3 regions of the Bacillus daqingensis genome follow, and region 3 is predicted to be linked to each of the others. Evidence: riboswitches for the same ligand, from Rfam matches in the RefSeq annotation. Region 3 holds a riboswitch; each other region holds the start of a gene.
The links. A riboswitch is a leader RNA that binds a small molecule or an ion and turns the genes downstream of it on or off. The one in region 3 is predicted to bind thiamine pyrophosphate.
Positions count from the first base shown of each region.

Region 1: linked by a shared signal. The riboswitch ahead of thiM (hydroxyethylthiazole kinase) and the one ahead of ACFO4L_RS08620 (thiamine phosphate synthase) in region 3 are both predicted to bind thiamine pyrophosphate.
Region 2: linked by a shared signal. The riboswitch ahead of thiT (energy-coupled thiamine transporter ThiT) and the one ahead of ACFO4L_RS08620 (thiamine phosphate synthase) in region 3 are both predicted to bind thiamine pyrophosphate.

Region 1 is NZ_JBHSGK010000001.1:84,173-89,607, forward strand. Features, by position in the region: gene ACFO4L_RS00345 (ThiF family adenylyltransferase) at 1-114, shown strand, start outside; gene thiE (thiamine phosphate synthase) at 104-757, opposite strand; gene thiD (bifunctional hydroxymethylpyrimidine kinase/phosphomethylpyrimidine kinase) at 754-1,581, opposite strand; gene thiM (hydroxyethylthiazole kinase) at 1,578-2,387, opposite strand; TPP riboswitch at 2,474-2,578, opposite strand; gene ACFO4L_RS00365 (nitric oxide synthase oxygenase) at 2,687-3,817, shown strand; gene recQ (DNA helicase RecQ) at 3,994-5,435, opposite strand, start outside.
Region 2 is NZ_JBHSGK010000003.1:351,339-356,773, forward strand. Features, by position in the region: gene ACFO4L_RS03035 (Stp1/IreP family PP2C-type Ser/Thr phosphatase) at 1-201, shown strand, start outside; gene pknB (Stk1 family PASTA domain-containing Ser/Thr kinase) at 198-2,153, shown strand; gene rsgA (ribosome small subunit-dependent GTPase A) at 2,174-3,046, shown strand; gene rpe (ribulose-phosphate 3-epimerase) at 3,049-3,687, shown strand; TPP riboswitch at 3,710-3,814, shown strand; gene thiT (energy-coupled thiamine transporter ThiT) at 3,889-4,440, shown strand; gene ACFO4L_RS03060 (thiamine diphosphokinase) at 4,437-5,069, shown strand; gene rpmB (50S ribosomal protein L28) at 5,159-5,347, opposite strand.
Region 3 is NZ_JBHSGK010000007.1:103,992-109,426, reverse strand. Features, by position in the region: gene ACFO4L_RS08640 (ThiF family adenylyltransferase) at 1-460, opposite strand, end outside; gene ACFO4L_RS08635 (thiazole synthase) at 460-1,227, opposite strand; gene thiS (sulfur carrier protein ThiS) at 1,231-1,434, opposite strand; gene ACFO4L_RS08625 (NAD(P)/FAD-dependent oxidoreductase) at 1,438-2,487, opposite strand; gene ACFO4L_RS08620 (thiamine phosphate synthase) at 2,475-3,047, opposite strand; TPP riboswitch at 3,122-3,232, opposite strand; gene cydC (thiol reductant ABC exporter subunit CydC) at 3,283-4,983, opposite strand; gene cydD (thiol reductant ABC exporter subunit CydD) at 4,980-5,435, opposite strand, start outside.

The DNA.
Region 1 (5,435 bases), on a different contig from region 3:
CTCGATCTCGAAGGAACACGTACCGTGTTATTTCGGGATGGGCGGGCCCTTATGCACGGATTATCAAATACGGAAAAGGCACTCCGGCTGTATCAGCGATTTATCAGCGGTTAATGGAACGATAGATGGAGAGAAGCGCGGAGGCAGCAGCCTCCGCGTTTTCTGCTGCAGATACCGCTGAAATTACCGAAACGCCATCAGCACCGGCTCGCAATACCGGCTTCGCGTTATCGAGCGTTATACCGCCGATCGCGGTTATCGGCAAATGGATACCAGCGTTTCGCATTTCCTGAATACGCTCCGGTCCTACAGGACTCTCCGCATCTTCCTTTGACGAAGTAGCGTACATGGGACCTGTGCCGAGGTAATCGGCTACGGCGGCAGCTGCTTCTGCCTCTGCAATCGTACGGGCGGAGACACCAAGTATTTTCTGTGCTCCAATCCTGCGCCGTGCTTCAGCCGGATCCGCATCATCTTGTCCGATATGGAGTCCATCAGCATCTGAGGCCAGAGCCAGTTCGATATCATCATTTACGATAAACGGCACATGAAACCGGGCACACAGTTCTTTTAGTTCCTTTGCAAGTACCAGGCGTTCGTCCTCATCCTGCAGACTCCCAGTTCCCTTTTCACGCAGCTGGAACATCGTTACTCCGCCTCGAAGCGCTTCAAACACAAGCTCCGGAAGCGGCCGGTCTGTATTTTGCGTACCTGCTATAAAGTAAACAGCAAGCCTTTCCTTTGCGAACTGGGTCACGTCTGTTCAACCTCCATTTTGATAAATGGTTTATCCGCCGTCCGGTGAGCTGCATGGTGAACGGGCCCAGCTCCTTCACCGACAGAGTGCGCATGAAGGATCGCCTGGTGAATAAACTGCTTTGCTGCAAAAACAGCATCTTTCATGGATTTTCCTTGAGCGAGATAGGCAGCAACGGCAGCAGCATACGTGCAGCCGGTGCCGTGCGTATGTTTTGTTTCGATTTTTTCGACGCTTAAATAGTGAAATTCAGCTCCATCGAATAGAATATCGGTGATTGTGGCAGCATCGGGTTCATGACCTCCCTTTAATAACACAGCCTCTGAACCAAATTTTAACAGTTCACGGGCCATTTCTTTACGAACTTGCAGCGAACTGCCCGACATTCCGGTGATCATTTCAGCCTCCGGAATATTTGGCGTGATCAACGAGGCATGAGGAAAAAGCTTCTCTGTCATCGTGGTCCGGGCTTCTTCCTTCAACAGCTCGGCTCCGGTCGTGGACACCATAACAGGATCAACGACCAACGCAGGGAGCCTGCCTTCAGCTGCAAAGGAGGCGGTGATTTCAATTCGTTCGGAATCGAACAGCATACCGGTTTTTACGCTGTGTGCGCCGATGTCATCCAATACGGAGGTGATTTGTGCTTCGAGCGCTTCTGGAGAAGCCGGGAAGACACCCTGAACGCCTACCGTATTTTGAGCTGTCAGAGCAGTAATGGCACTTGTGCCAAAAACGCCAAGCTCCTGAAATGTTTTTAAGTCGGCTTGAATTCCTGCTCCGCCGCCGCTGTCAGAACCGGCAATTGTCAATGCTGTTTTCATAATGATGCCTCCTTCAGAATAAGTTGCTGCTCAAGCTGTTCGTCTGTCAGCTGCTGAAGCATGTCGAGCAGATGGATTTGAAAATGACCTGGACCTGCATATGGTTGTCTGGCTGCGGCTGCTTCTGCACATACGCCGTAATAGGCGCAGGCTGCGGCTGCGCCTTCAAGCGGAGAAGCCGCCCGGCTGATAAAAGCTGCCGCAATGGAGGACAGCAGACATCCTGCACCGGTGACATCCTGGAGCGAGGGAGAACCGTTATGAACGGTGATCATGCTGCTGCCGTCTGTAATGACGTCGACTTCGCCTGTCATGCAGACAGTCGTCTGCTGGGAGCGTGCAAGCTTTACCGCAGATTGCGACGCGTCATCAGGAGCAGCAGAGGCATCTACGCCTCTTACAACTGCTTCTGACCCGGCAAGACTTGCAATTTCCCCGCTGTTCCCGCGGATAAGCGCGATGTCGAGCTCCTTTAAGAGCATGGCAGCAGATTCTGTCCGAAACGAGGTAGCGCCTGCTCCGACTGGATCGAGGATGACTGGTTTTCCATGTTTATTTGCCGCTTTTCCGGCCAGAAGCATCGCCTCATTTGTGGCGCTTGAAAGCGTGCCGATGTTCAGGACTAGCGCGTCTGCTGCAGAAGCCATATCTGCGGCTTCCTCGGGAGCATATGCCATTACTGGTTTCGCGCCTGCCGCATAGAGGCCGTTGGCAGTAAAGTTAGTCACTACGACATTCGTAATGTTATGAATTAATGGGGCGTCGCTCTTAATTAGATTTCGCAGAGCGAGGACTTGATTCGTCATGCTTTCACTCCTTCACGTATATAATGTCGTGCGCAGCGGAATAGAAAAAAGCCGTTTTCGTCGGAAGCTGGATCAGTCCGGAAAACGGCTGCTTTCATCCACTTTCCTACGCTGGTATTACGCCAGATCAGGTTCAAGGGGATCAGAAAATAGTTTCTGTCTCAGCACATGGTGCACCCCCAGCGGGTCAAACGTGATTAATTTGTGAACAATCGTGCTCGTTCTTGCAGTAGCACTGATGTTCCTTATACTATCATATTAACAGCTTCGCTGGACAGTCAGGAGGAAATCATGTGGAAATGACGCTCGAGCAGGCTGCACAATCCTTCTTACATCAGTATTATACGGAGCAGGGAAAGACTGGATTGGCAGACCGTTTAAACGATGTTTATCAGGAAATTGAAGCGACTGGTACGTATGTGCAAACAGCTGAGGAGCTGGCTTTTGGAGCAAAGGCGGCCTGGCGGAATGCAAACAAGTGCATCGGCAGACTTTTTTGGGATACGCTTACCGTCTTTGATAAACGGCACGTCAATACGCCGGATGAAGTGATTAGTGCGTGCCGGAAGCATCTGCGGTATACGACAAACGGCGGTAAAATCAGGCCGGCCATGACGATATTCCCTCCTTCACAGCCTGGTAAACCGCCAGAATGGCAGCTGCTGAATCATCAGCTGATTCGCTACGCCGGGTATGAGGATGGCAGAGGAGACCCGGCTTCCGCAGCATTGACTAAGCAGGCGCAGGCCGCTGGGTGGAAAGGGAAAGGGACTGATTTCGATATCCTTCCGCTCTTGATTCAAAAGCGGGATGGCAGCATCCATCTGTATGAATGGGAAGCAGAAGAGGCATTGGAAGTCCCGCTTCGGCATCCGGAAGAGGAGGCTTTTTCAAATTTGCAGCTGAAATGGTATGCCGTACCGGCGATTGCAGATATGGAAATTGAAATTGGCGGTATCGTTTATCCATGTTCTCCTTTCAACGGGTGGTATATGGGAACAGAGATCGGTGCGCGGAATTTGGCTGATACATGGCGCTACAACTGTCTTGAAGCAGTGGCTAGTGTGTTCGGTCTGGATACAGCTAAGCCTGCATCGCTATGGAAGGACCGGGCGCTCGTTGAATTAAATCGCGCCGTGATTTATTCCTTTCATGAGGAAGGGGTCAGCCTCGTGGATCATCATACTGCAGCGGAGCAGTTCCGCATCTTTTGTGATAAGGAAAAAAAGGCTGGAAGAGCGGTTACCGGCGATTGGACATGGCTGATTCCACCGATGTCACCTGCTGCTGTTCACGTATTTCATGAAGCGTATAATGATGAAGAAAAAAGTCCGCGTTTCGCCTACCGAAAGGCATCGATCTGTCCATTTACAGGCCAGTCTTCCAAAGAGCACGACCCTTCGTCACCGCTGCCGGACCACGGTAATTGACAAGGCTTTAAAGCGGGCACTGTTAGATAAAGAAGCCGGCTGCTTTTTGCAGCCGGCTTCTTCAGAGTGTGGATAAAGTCATTTTAAGTGAATAACGTTGCACCTGCCTGAATCTGTGGACACTAGCTTTCCCTTCTTCCGTCGGAAGTGCTGGATCTTCGCCTCGTTCTGATCCTCTAGGATCGGAGTCCTGCGGATTGAAGCAGCGCGGTGACTTTTACGGTGAAATAACTGATATCTTCCGGGAGATGTTCTTTTACAGGCTTTAAGCCATCTTCCAGACCGACTCGATCGATTACTTCTTCTACAAGTGCCACTTCATCCTCCTCAACGAGTTCGGAGAGGTCTACATCCCAGTCGTTCTCCCAAGCTTCGATGAGATGCTGAAGGACGGTTGTCTCTTTCAGACCGCGAGCTGTGCTGATCGCTTCCGGGCTATGTCCTTCAATAAACATCGCTGCTGTTTCTTCATAGCTTTTTCCGTCTTTCTGCTTCGCGGACGCCGCCATTCGTGGAGCCGTGGATTCAGATGCCATATAATCGTTGACCGCTTTAAGGAATCGTTTGCCGTAGGTGTACATTTTGTTCGTGCCAACACCTCGGACGGCCAGCATCTCCTCTTCTGTCTGCGGGAGGCGGGCGCAAATCTCATGGAGCGTCTGATCCGAGAAAACCATGTATGGAGCCACCTCGTGAGCTCGGGCAAGCTCGCTTCTGAGACTGCGAAGAATTGGAAAGAGCGGATGATCAGCAGAAGCCTGCTGCGGCCGAAGTGCTTTTTTCCGGTAAACCGCGGCTTCACCGCGGAGAACAGGAAGAACTTTTTCGGACAGCTTTGGGACCGGATAGCCTCCGCCGGAAAGCTCAAGGTAACGGCTGGCTGCAAGAAAATCGATAAGCTGCGCGACCTCCTTTTGGGAATACTGCTTCATAAGTCCAAAGGTGGACAGCTGGTCAAAACGCCACTCTTTGATCTTTTGATTTCTAGAACCTGTCAGAACCTGGGCTATGACCGTTTTACCGAATCGTTCGCCCATTCGTCTCATACAGGAGAACACCATCTGTGCTTCCTTGGTTATGTCTTCTCTGGATCGCTCGTCGACACACTCTGAACATCTTCCGCAAGGCTCTGTGCCGTAATCATCGAAATAGTCCAGAATATACTGCTGCAGACAGCTTTCTGCATGACAGTAGTGCAGCATTTTCTGCAGTTTCTGGAATTCCATTTCCTTTCGTTCGTCGCTCATTTGCGACTGGTCAATCAGGAACTGTTGAATCTGGGCGTCCTGGGGGGAGAAGAGCAGCAGACATTCACTGGCGGCACCGTCACGGCCTGCGCGCCCGGCTTCCTGATAATAGCTTTCAATATTGCGTGGCAGCTGCCGGTGAATCACGTACCGGACGTTTGACTTGTTAATTCCCATTCCAAACGCATTTGTCGCGACCATTACTTTCACCACATCGTAAACGAAAAGCTCTTGAGCCTGGCGCCGTTCTTCGTTATCCATCCCCCCATGGTATTTTCCAGCTTCGATACCGTTTTTTTGGAGGAGATCGGTGAGCCGTTCCACTTCTTTACGGGTCGCACAGTAAATGATTCCTGAAGCTTCTGCATCTT
Region 2 (5,435 bases), on a different contig from region 3:
CCTCAGGAGATCCTCTTGCTGTGTACGGACGGATTGACGAACAAGCTGGCTGATTCGGCGATTAAAGCTATTGTGTATGAAGCAGCAAGTATGGAAGATGCTGGCGAAAGGTTAATTGCATCGGCGAACGACAGAGGCGGCGAAGATAATATTACAGCTGCACTCATCCGTTTCTCTGATCAGGACGGCGGTGCCGTATGATCGGCCGCAGGATTAATGAAAGGTACAAGCTGATCCGTCCAATCGGCGGAGGTGGAATGGCAGATGTATATCTTGCAAAAGATTTAATCCTCGACCGCCACGTAGCAGTGAAAATGCTTAAAAGCCAATTCTCTAAAAACGAAGAATTTATTCGCAGGTTTCACCGCGAGGCTGAAGCCGCAACCAGCTTGTCACACGAGAATATCGTGTCGATCTACGATGTAGGGGAAGAGAATGATTTGTACTACATCGTCATGGAATATGTAGAGGGTCAGACGCTAAAAGAGTATATTCAATCCAGCGGCGTACTCTCGGTAGAAGAAACAGTGCGAATTTTAAAGCAAATCTCGGAAGCCGTGAAGCACGCTCATGATAATCACATTGTCCATCGGGATGTAAAACCGCAGAATATTTTAATGAGCGTAAACGGTCAGGCTAAAGTTACTGATTTTGGTATTGCAAGAGCAATCAGCGAGGCAACCATCACGCATACGAACTCGATCCTGGGCTCTGTTCACTATTTGTCGCCTGAACAAGCCAGGGGCGGACAGGTCACCTATAAATCAGATCTGTACTCACTCGGTATTATTGCGTACGAGATGCTTACCGGGAGCGTTCCGTTCAAAGGGGATACGGCAGTTACCATCGCGTTAAAGCATTTACAGGAACCACTTCCGGAGCTTCGCACAACTGCTGTTCCAAACAGCGTAAAAAATATGATCACCCGTCTTACAGCTAAAAAGCCGATCGACCGCTTTAACAGTGCCGGGGCGCTGCTGGAGGATTTAAGAACTGTTCTGGACAGCTCCAGACGCTCCGAGCGGCTGCTTGAATGGACGGCAGAGAATGATGAAGAAACAAAAAAAATGCCCGCTGTTTTCCCCGAGGGACGAGGCAGTGATCCGGAAACCATTGTTCATACTAAAACTAGTTCGGGAGGAGAAGGAGAAAAAGTTTCCTCAAAGCCGAACCGAAAGAAAAAGTGGATACTGCCAGTGCTAATAGCCGTGCTGCTGACGCTCAGCGCGTTTATATGGCTTCCCGGTTTGCTGCATGTTGATGAAATAGCCGTACCGGAGGTCTCCGGCCAGCATGCAGACGCGGCTGCTGAACAGCTCGAAAACCTTGATTTGGAAGTGGAGCGCGCGTACCGTGAAAGCACAGATACAGCTGATAATCACGTCATCAGTGTACAGCCGGATGAGGGAACGACTGTTAAAGTCGGCTCGACTGTGAGACTCGTAATCAGCGAAAATGACGCTTCCATGGAAGTTCCTGATGTTACAGGCCTCTCAGAGGAAGAAGCAGAGTCACAGCTTGAGGCATTTGACAACGTGTCTGTGTCGTATGAAACGGTCTCAGAGCAGGAAGGCGGCATTGTGTTGGATCAGGAGCCTTCCGCCGGACAAACCGTAATGCCTTCAGAAACGACGGTCATGCTTACGGTAGCAGAACGAGAAGTGGTTTCGATCGGTAATTTGTTCGGAATGACGGAAGAGGAAGTGGAAGAATCGTTCGAAGGAGTCCCTTATGTAACGGTCAGGTTTACCGAAGAGTATGACGAATCAATGAGTGAGGGACGAGTGATCGAACAGGATCCGCCGCGGGGGACAGAGATTTCGGAGTCAACTACTGTGATGGTTACACTTTCCGGAGGTCCGGAACCAGGCCCGGCAGTCGCTTCAGCAGAAGTCCCTTTTTCGGTTCAAGTGCCGGAAAATGATAACGGACGATCCTATCAGATTGAGATTCAGGTGATTGATGATGAGAACGAGACGCCTGTTGAAGTTATTAACGAAGAGATAACGGCCTCCACTGAATTTGACGTTCCCATGACCGTTGAAGAAGGCTCCACCGGATACTTGATCCTGTATGTGAATGGGGAAGAGTTTGATGCTTCGCCATATGAATATTCGTATGAGGAAGTGCAGTCCTACAGTCCGGATGAATAAAATCGATTTGTGAGGTGACTATGGCAAAAGGACGTATTATTAAAGCGCTCAGCGGATTTTATTACGTAGAGTCGGAGGGACAAACGGTACAATGCCGCGCACGAGGAAACTTTCGCAAGAAAAACATTACGCCGCTCGTAGGAGATATGGTTGAATTTGAAGCAGAAAACCCGACTGATGGATATATTCTAGCGGTCGAGGCACGAACGAGTGAACTGTTCAGGCCTCCAATCGCAAATATTGATCAGGCTATTCTCGTTTTTTCAGCTAAAGAGCCTGATTTTAGCCCGCTGCTGCTTGATAAGTTTTTGGTCCATACCGAAGCAGCAGAGCTGGAGTCAGTTATCTGCGTCTCAAAAGCAGATCTTGGGTTGGATAAAGCAGAGCCTTATCTGCCTGCATACGAGCAGGCCGGCTACCGTGTTATTATCACGTCCTCTGAACTTTCCGGCCAGGTAGAGGAGCTGCTGCCAGTTCTGTCAGGACGGCTTTCCGTTTTTGCCGGGCAGTCAGGGGTTGGAAAATCATCCATTCTTAACGCGCTTAAACCAGAATTGAATCTGGAAACTGCAGCTATTTCAAAGAGTCTGAACCGCGGCAAGCATACGACTCGTCATGTTGAACTGATTCATATGCCCAATCAGGGATTTGTTGCCGATACACCCGGGTTCAGTTCACTTGATTTCCGCCATGTCGAAACGGAGACGCTAAGTGCCATGTATCCAGAAATGGCAGCACGGATCAATGACTGCAAGTTCAGAGGATGCACCCATTTAAATGAACCCGGGTGTGCGGTAAAGCAGGCTGTTGATACGGGAGACATTGCAGCTTTCCGCTATCATAGTTATCAGCAGTTTTATGAAGAAATAGCCAATAGAAAACGGAGGTACTGACAATGACTGAGAAGATTGCGCCATCGATTCTGGCTGCAGACTTTGCTGCGCTTGGGTCCGAAATAAAGGAAGCCGAAGCAGCAGGAGCCGACTACATTCATATTGATGTAATGGACGGCCGTTTCGTTCCGAATATTACGATTGGACCGCTGATCGTTGAAGCGGTTCGTCCGCATACGAGTCTGCCGCTTGATGTGCATTTGATGATTGAAAACCCGGAAAGGTACGTTGATGCTTTTGCTGACGCGGGGGCGGATATTATCAGCGTGCATGCTGAAGCATGTCCACATTTACACCGGACGATTCAGCAAATTAAGGGACGAGGGGTAAAAGCGGGCGCTGTTTTAAATCCAGGCAGTCCGTTGAGTATGGTAGAGGAAGTCATGGACGAGCTCGATCTTCTGCTGTTGATGACCGTGAATCCAGGCTTTGGAGGTCAGACTTTCATACCATCTGTGCTGGATAAAATGAAGCGAGCAAGTGAGATAAAACCAGCGGCTATGGAAATAGAGGTAGACGGAGGGGTCAACGCAGATACTGCAAAGCTTTGCCGGGAAGCAGGTGCAGATGTATTAGTAGCAGGGTCTGCATTTTTTCAAGCGTCGGACAGAAAACAAGCGATGAAATCCCTTCGTTCCTGAACGGATTAGTTTAACTGAATGATAAAACCGCATGGGGAGCCTTGTAACGGCTGAGAGGGTGCAGAGCAGCACCGACCCAGTGAACCTGTAAGTTAATGCTTGCGCAGGGATGTGGGATCGATCAGAAGCCAGATGCTTCTGAGTTGGCCGTATCCTGAGGATGCGGCCTTTCTGCGCTGCAAAAATGAAAGGGTGACGCACGTGCGTTCAACTAAAATAGTTATAATGATTGAAACAGCTTTTATGGCTGCGCTAGCGCTGATTTTAAGCTTTATTACACTATTTACGATGCCGTTTGGAGGATCTGTGAACCTAGCTATGCTGCCAATAATTCTGTTGTCGTTCCGAAGAGGTCCGGCTGCAGGAATCGCGTGTGGCATTGTGTTCGGACTGCTGAACTTAATGACTGGACCTTATGTCGTCCATTGGTCTCAGGCGATCCTGGAGTATCCTGTAGCTTTTGGACTTGTTGGTACGGCTGCCTTTTTCAGTGCCTGGTTTGGAGGGAGGAGAGTGATTGGGGCAGTGATTGCTGGAATTGCTCTTGCAGTGGCTCTCCGATTTGCTGCTCATTTTAGTGCAGGTGTTATCTGGTTTGGAGAGTTTGCTCCTGAAGGTACCCCGGTCGCCTTGTATTCGTTTCTCTATAATTTAGGGTATTTAGGGCCATCTCTTCTTTTAATTTTGATCGTGACCATCTTTTTATTAAAAAAAGGCGGCAGAATTTTGCAGCCTGAGGGAAGATCAGTATGAATCCTGTTATCATTGCCGGGGGCAGCCCTGAGCTGACCGAAAGGCATCTGTCCCGGCTGGTTCGTTTTTATCCGGAAGCTGATGTTATTGGAGTTGACCGAGGGGCAGCGTGTGCAGCTGCCTGCGGCATCCGCATGGTACGAGCTGTTGGAGACTTTGACAGTGTGACGCCCGAACAAAAGATGCAGATTGCAGAACTGGCTGAACAGATCGAGGGTCATCCTCCAGCGAAAAACTGGACAGATCTGGAGCTTGCGCTGCAGCGAGCAGAGGGAATGCCGCTGATTATAACCGGAGTGGGCGGAGGAAGATTGGATCATACACTGTCTGCCTTGTTTTTGCTGGAAGCCTCGCCAGAGCAAACCGTAATCGAGGAAGAGCACTACTCGGTGCAGCTCCTTCGTCCGGGCACGCATCAGCTTCGAACACGCGGCCATAAGTTTGTATCGCTGATCCCGCTTGGGCAAAACGTAACGGGTGTAACGACGTCAGGGCTGCTGTATCCGCTCCAACAGGCTACGCTTTATCGGCATCGATCGCTCAGCGTCAGCAATGAATGGACGCACCGTGAAGCGAAGGTGTCGTTTAACGACGGGCTTCTTTACTTCATCGAATCAGGCGATGCATGAGGCCGGCAGTCAATTTTCCCGTTCAAGCATGAGCTGGACAAATGAAAAAAGCTTCCGTCCCATTTCGGGGCGGAAGCTTTTTTTAGCGATTATACGCGCTGTACTTTGCCTGATTTTAGAGCGCGGGCGGATACGTAAACGCGCTTTGGCTTGCCGTCCACCATGATGCGGACTTTTTGCACGTTAGCACCCCAGCGACGCTTTGTAGCGTTCAATGCGTGGGATCGTTTATTGCCTGTAGACGGCCCTCGGCCGGTAATAACACATCTGCGTGACATATGCATTCCCTCCTTCATTTCACTAGCATCGATCATACCTGAATATTGTAGCATTGTACATTTTTTAATTCAAGCAGTAATTTCAAGT
Region 3 (5,435 bases):
ACATACAGCGGTCGGCCAAAGCGCCGCCGTAAATTAGGGGGATGCGATGCTTCAGCGCAAAATCATTAAGCAGCAGCCTCGTTTCAAAATTATCAAGACCGTCCATGATCAAGGAAACGTCTTGGAAGGATTCCACTACTGCTGGCGTAAGTTCAGCTGTGTACGCCTCTACCTGAACCGAGCTGTTTACTTGCTGGAGCCGTTCGAGCGCGGCTTCTGCTTTAGGACGGCTTTGTTCCACATCCCATTCCGTATAGAGCTGCTGGCGCTGCAGATTGGTGAGCTCCACTATATCCCGGTCAATCAAACTGAGCCGGCCGACACCGGCTCTGCAAAGACTTTCCGCGATACTGCTTCCGAGCGCTCCGACGCCGGCTATCAGCACGTGGCTGTCCTGAATCTGCTTCTGTGCACTCCCGCCGAATCCCGGAACACGCATTTGTCTGGCATAGCGCTCCATCACGATTTCCGGCTCATTCCTGCAGCAGGACTGCTTGCTGATGCTGATGATGCTTTTGCGATTCGCCCTGCTTCAAAGCCGGCTCTGCCTGCCTCACATGCACGTCGGACAGCTTCTGCCATTTTCGCAGGATCTTCTGCCCCGGCTACCGCTGAATTGAGCAGCACTCCGTCTGCGCCGATCTCCATTGCCAAACAGACATCAGCTGCCCCGCCCAGTCCTGCGTCCACAATAACAGGACAGTCGAGCTCTTCTGTAATTATTTTTAAGTTATACGGATTTAAAATACCAAGTCCGGAGCCGATCGGGGAGGCTGCCGGCATCACAGCATGGCACCCAAGGGCTTCCAGACGTTTTGCAAGCACGATATCATCTGACGTGTAGGCGAGCACGGTAAAGCCCTTTTGCAGAAGCGCTTCAGACGCCTTCATTGTTTCAATCGGGTCCGGCATCAGCGTCCGGCTGCAGCCGATCACCTCTACCTTTACCATGTCACAAAGTCCTGCTGCACGAGCGAGTTCTGCTGTCCGGACCGCTTCTTCTGCTGTAGAGGCTCCAGCTGTATTGGGAAGCATATGATACTTGTCAAGGTCCAAGCCGGCAAATACGTCCTGATCTGCCGTCTCCAAATCAATGCGCCTCACTGCGAACGTAAGCACTTCGGTTCCGGAAGCGGTTACTGCCGCTTGCTGTTCTTCTGTATTGCGGTATTTACCTGTTCCGAGCATCAGCCGTGACTGAAGCTGATAGTTTCCTACTTGAAGCATGCGTCATCCTCCTCCTACAAAATGTACGATTTCCAGCTGATCTCCATCTCTAACCGGCTGGCTTTCCCACTCGTCTCTCCGCAAAATAGTGCCGTTTTGTTCAACCGCCGTGCGCTTTCCGTTTACTTCAAGTGACGCGAGCACATCAGCTATCGTTTCCGTCTCTTTTGTCAGCTCTTTCGTTTTCCCGTTTACGATCACGTTCATCTGTTAGTCTCCTTCCGGATTGAATGGCTGCAGTGCTTCGGGCACCCGTCCAGAGCTGCACGCTTCTGCCAGCAGCTTTCCCGTGTAGCCTGAAAACAAAATTCCATTGCGGTAATGGCCGGTGTTCACATAAAGACCGGCAGCTAATCGACCAATGGCGGGTCTTCCGCGAACACTTTTCGGCCTCACGCCAGCCCACCTTTGTTTAACTGCTCCACCTGAAAGCTCCGGACAAATTCTTTCAGCTTCTTTGAGGAGCCATTCTTCGGACGCAGCGTGAACGTGCAATGTCGTGTCATAGGGCGTTTCTGTCGCACCGCAAATAACTGATCCATCGGCTTTCGGCACGAGATAAACCGTTTCTGTAACAATCACCGTATCCAGTATGGGAGCTTCCGGCTTAAAGCGGAGGCATTCTCCTTTTACCGGAACCATTTCCGGCATTCCCGGACAAGGTGCGGGGCCTATTCCGCCAGCATAGAGTACGTGTCGTCCGACGTATGTTTCTCCGGCAGCCGTTACGCTCCAGAGCGTATTTTCCGCCGTGATGCTTGTTGCCTGAGCAGGATAGATCACCTCCACCCCTTCTGCGTCCGCCGCTGCACGTAAGGTGTTCAAGTAAGCAGTTGCTTCCACCTGCGCTTCACTTGGAAATGAAATACCAGAAAGCGCTTGGTGAACACCCGCTATTTCCGGAGCATCTACACAAGTGAGGCCGGCCTTATCCGCATGAGCCCTCAACTCTTCCTGCCCCTGATCCGTATACGCAAGTCTCCATGCTCCTGTGTTCAATAATCCCGCCTTCACGCCTGTCTGCTTCTCTAAATCCGGGACCCAGCTCTTCAAATAATCACGTGCCGATTCAGCATAGGATCTGACGGACTCATCCGGAAGCCATTCGGTCGAAGCACCAAGCATACCAGCAGCAGCTGAAGAGGCCCCTGCCCCCGGTTTATCCCGTTCCAAAACGACTGTCTTCATCCCTTTTCGCGCGACGTGCACGGCAGGCGCCATACCGTTGACTCCTCCACCAATTACGATCAGATCATACATAGACGATCACGCTCCTTTCGAATTTCTGCTGCAGCCTCACCGGGATGCGGTGCCAGCATCACCGCTGACAAAAAACAGGCACCGGCGTACCCTCGCTCGTGAAACTGCTTCAGCGTCGAGCGTTCAGCACCTCCGATTCCGATCACAGGGATCGACGCACGGCTTAAAATGTGCTGCTGGACATGAAGCGGCAACACCTGTTTGGGCGCGCTGAATGGAGGCAGAACCGGTCCGCTGACCGTATAAACTGCTTGCTCGTTCTCTGCCTTCGAAAGCTCTCCCAAGCTGTGGATCGACATCCCTCCACCGCGTTCGACGGTGCTGTCAGACGGGGAGTGAATGGTTCCTTTCCACAGTTCCCAGCCCGTTGTCTTCTTATTCACAATCAGCTTTATCGTAAAAGCCTCTTGTAAAAACCATTGAAAAAAGGCGCTGCTTTGTTCCGCTCTCCACGATGGTTCTCTCAGATGCACGGCGTCAAAACGTCCATTCAGCTGTGTAATCACTTCTGAAAACTGATCAGGCTGCATCAAGCCCGTACTCACCGCGTGAAGGTCCAAGCCATTTCCCCCTTTTATCAACATGCAAAAAGCGCTCCCCTGGATGCAGGAAAGCGCTTCAACAGTCACATTACGTGCCCTTGTCGTCACTTCCCTACGCCAGTATCAACTGGATCAGGTTCCGGGAGTCCCAAAGCGCCGCTTCGATCTCAGCCCCTGCATATGGGGCACCTCCAGTGAGCTTCTATTTAATTTCCAGTCTAGTTGCACCCGAGCCCTTTGTCAATCCGAACGTTCAGGCTACAACGTCTGCTTCTACCTGCTTCATTTGGTAGAAGACGCCGCGCTGATGCATGAGCTCCTGATAGGAGCCCGATTCAACCAGCCTGCCTTCTTCCATGACAAGAATCTGATCCATCGCTTCCAGTCCATTTAAGTCATGGGAAATGACAAAAAGCGTACTGCCGGCTGAGGCCCGTTCCACTTCCATGCCTACTTCTGCTGCCGTAGCTGCATCCACCGAAGCTGCAGGTTCATCCAAAATCCAAACCGGCTTCTCCCGCAGCAACAGTCTCGCTGTACCGAGCCTTCGGCGCTCGCCGCCCGACAGGTTCGCAGCACGTTCCTGCAGCACGGTATCCAAGCTTAAATATCCGAGACGGACGCGCTCCAGTACTTGCTGCAACTCCGTTTCATCTGCCCCGTTGCTGAATAGATTGTCCCGAACAGTTCCGGCAAAGAAATGCTGCTCTTGCAGCTGTGCATTGACATGCGGCCAAATGGTCGTTTCATCCAAGCTGGAGGTGGATGCCTCACCATAGCGGACAGTGCCTTTATCCGGCAGGTAAATGCCGAGCATCAGCTGCGCTAATGTTGATTTTCCTGATCCGCTCGCGCCTACTACCGCTGTTCGTGAACCATTCGGAAGCTCAAAGGAAACGTCTTTCAGCACTGAACGTGTTTCATTCGGATACGTAAAGCTGACAGAGTCAAACACGATTGGAACGTCTGCCTGCTGAAGCGCAGCTGCGCTTCGCTCAGGCTGATCCTGCTGTTCTTCCTCAATCGCCTCGTTCAGACGTCCGGCTGCCTGCCGGCTCTCCTCGGCATAAGAAGGATACTGGGCCATCGGCACCGCATTTTCAAATACCGTCAAACTGATCATCATCAGCATTGCCAAGTAGACCCCATCAAGTGTTCCATTCGCTGTCATGACAACACCGGTTACGAGAATCAGCCAGGAGATAAGAAACGCCGTGCTTTGATTCCACGTAAGCCCCGCCAGCCTGCTCCCCGCAGCCTGACGCTGCTTGGCAACGTAGCTGCCGGCCGCTTCAAGCAGCTCGGCCTCTTTCGCGTCCAGCTTTTGAAACAGCTTCAAGTCTTGGTAGCCGTAGAAAAACTCTGCAGCATCGGTTGACAGCTTACCTCTAGCAGCACGAATACCGGCCGACGCCCGCTGCTGCCGTTTCCGGTAAACAGTCGGAAGGATCCATCCTGCCAGGAGCACTCCGCCGACGAGCAGTGCAGCGGCTGCCGGTGAAAAAAACACCGTAAAGGCGACCGTTGCTGTAAACACAGCAGCCATTACGACCGGCGGATAAAAGACGCGCAGAAAATAGTTCTGCAAACTTTCAACATCCCCGACGATCCTGGATAAGAGATCTCCGCTTTGAAACCGGTGCGTAATCCGCGGAGCAAGCGGTGCAAGCTGCCGAAAGAAATGCGTTCTAACGCTGCTCAGCATGGTAAACGTCGCCCGGTGTGAATACAGCCTCTCTCCGTAGCGGCTGAGCCCTCGCGTAAAGCTGAATAGTTTGAGCAGCGCAATCGTCACCGTCAGAACATATAACGGTGGTTCAATTGCTGCTCTGGAAATCAGGTACCCGCTGTTTGCAAACAGGGCCACTGCCCCCATACCAGCGAGAAAGCCAAACAGGACCGATAAAAAGACATCACGCTTCTCACGTAATACAAACGATCGAATCAGCTTCATATTTCCACCTCCTGACGGTTCAGCATGGTTCTGTAGCGCTCTGAACTTTTTACGAGTGCATCATGTGTTCCAGCTTCAACTACCTGGCCTTGTTCCATAACAAGAATCATATCAGCATCGCGGATTGTGTGGAGACGGTGCGCGATTGTCATTACGGTTGCATGTTTCCCGAGCTCTTGCAACGCTTTTTGCAGCACTTGCTCTGTCCGGACGTCGAGTCCTGCCGTCGGTTCATCAAAAAAGAGCAGGTGCGGCTTTTTCATAAACGCTCGGGCAAGAGCTACACGCTGCTTCTCTCCTCCCGACAAGCCGCGTCCACCATCGCCTATGACCGTATCCAGCTTGTCAGGCAGCTCCTCTATGAGCGGTGTGAGTCCCGACTGCGCCACTGCAGCTGCAATCTCCTCTTCAGACGCGGTTTCCATTCCAAGCGCAATGTTTTCCCGCAGCGT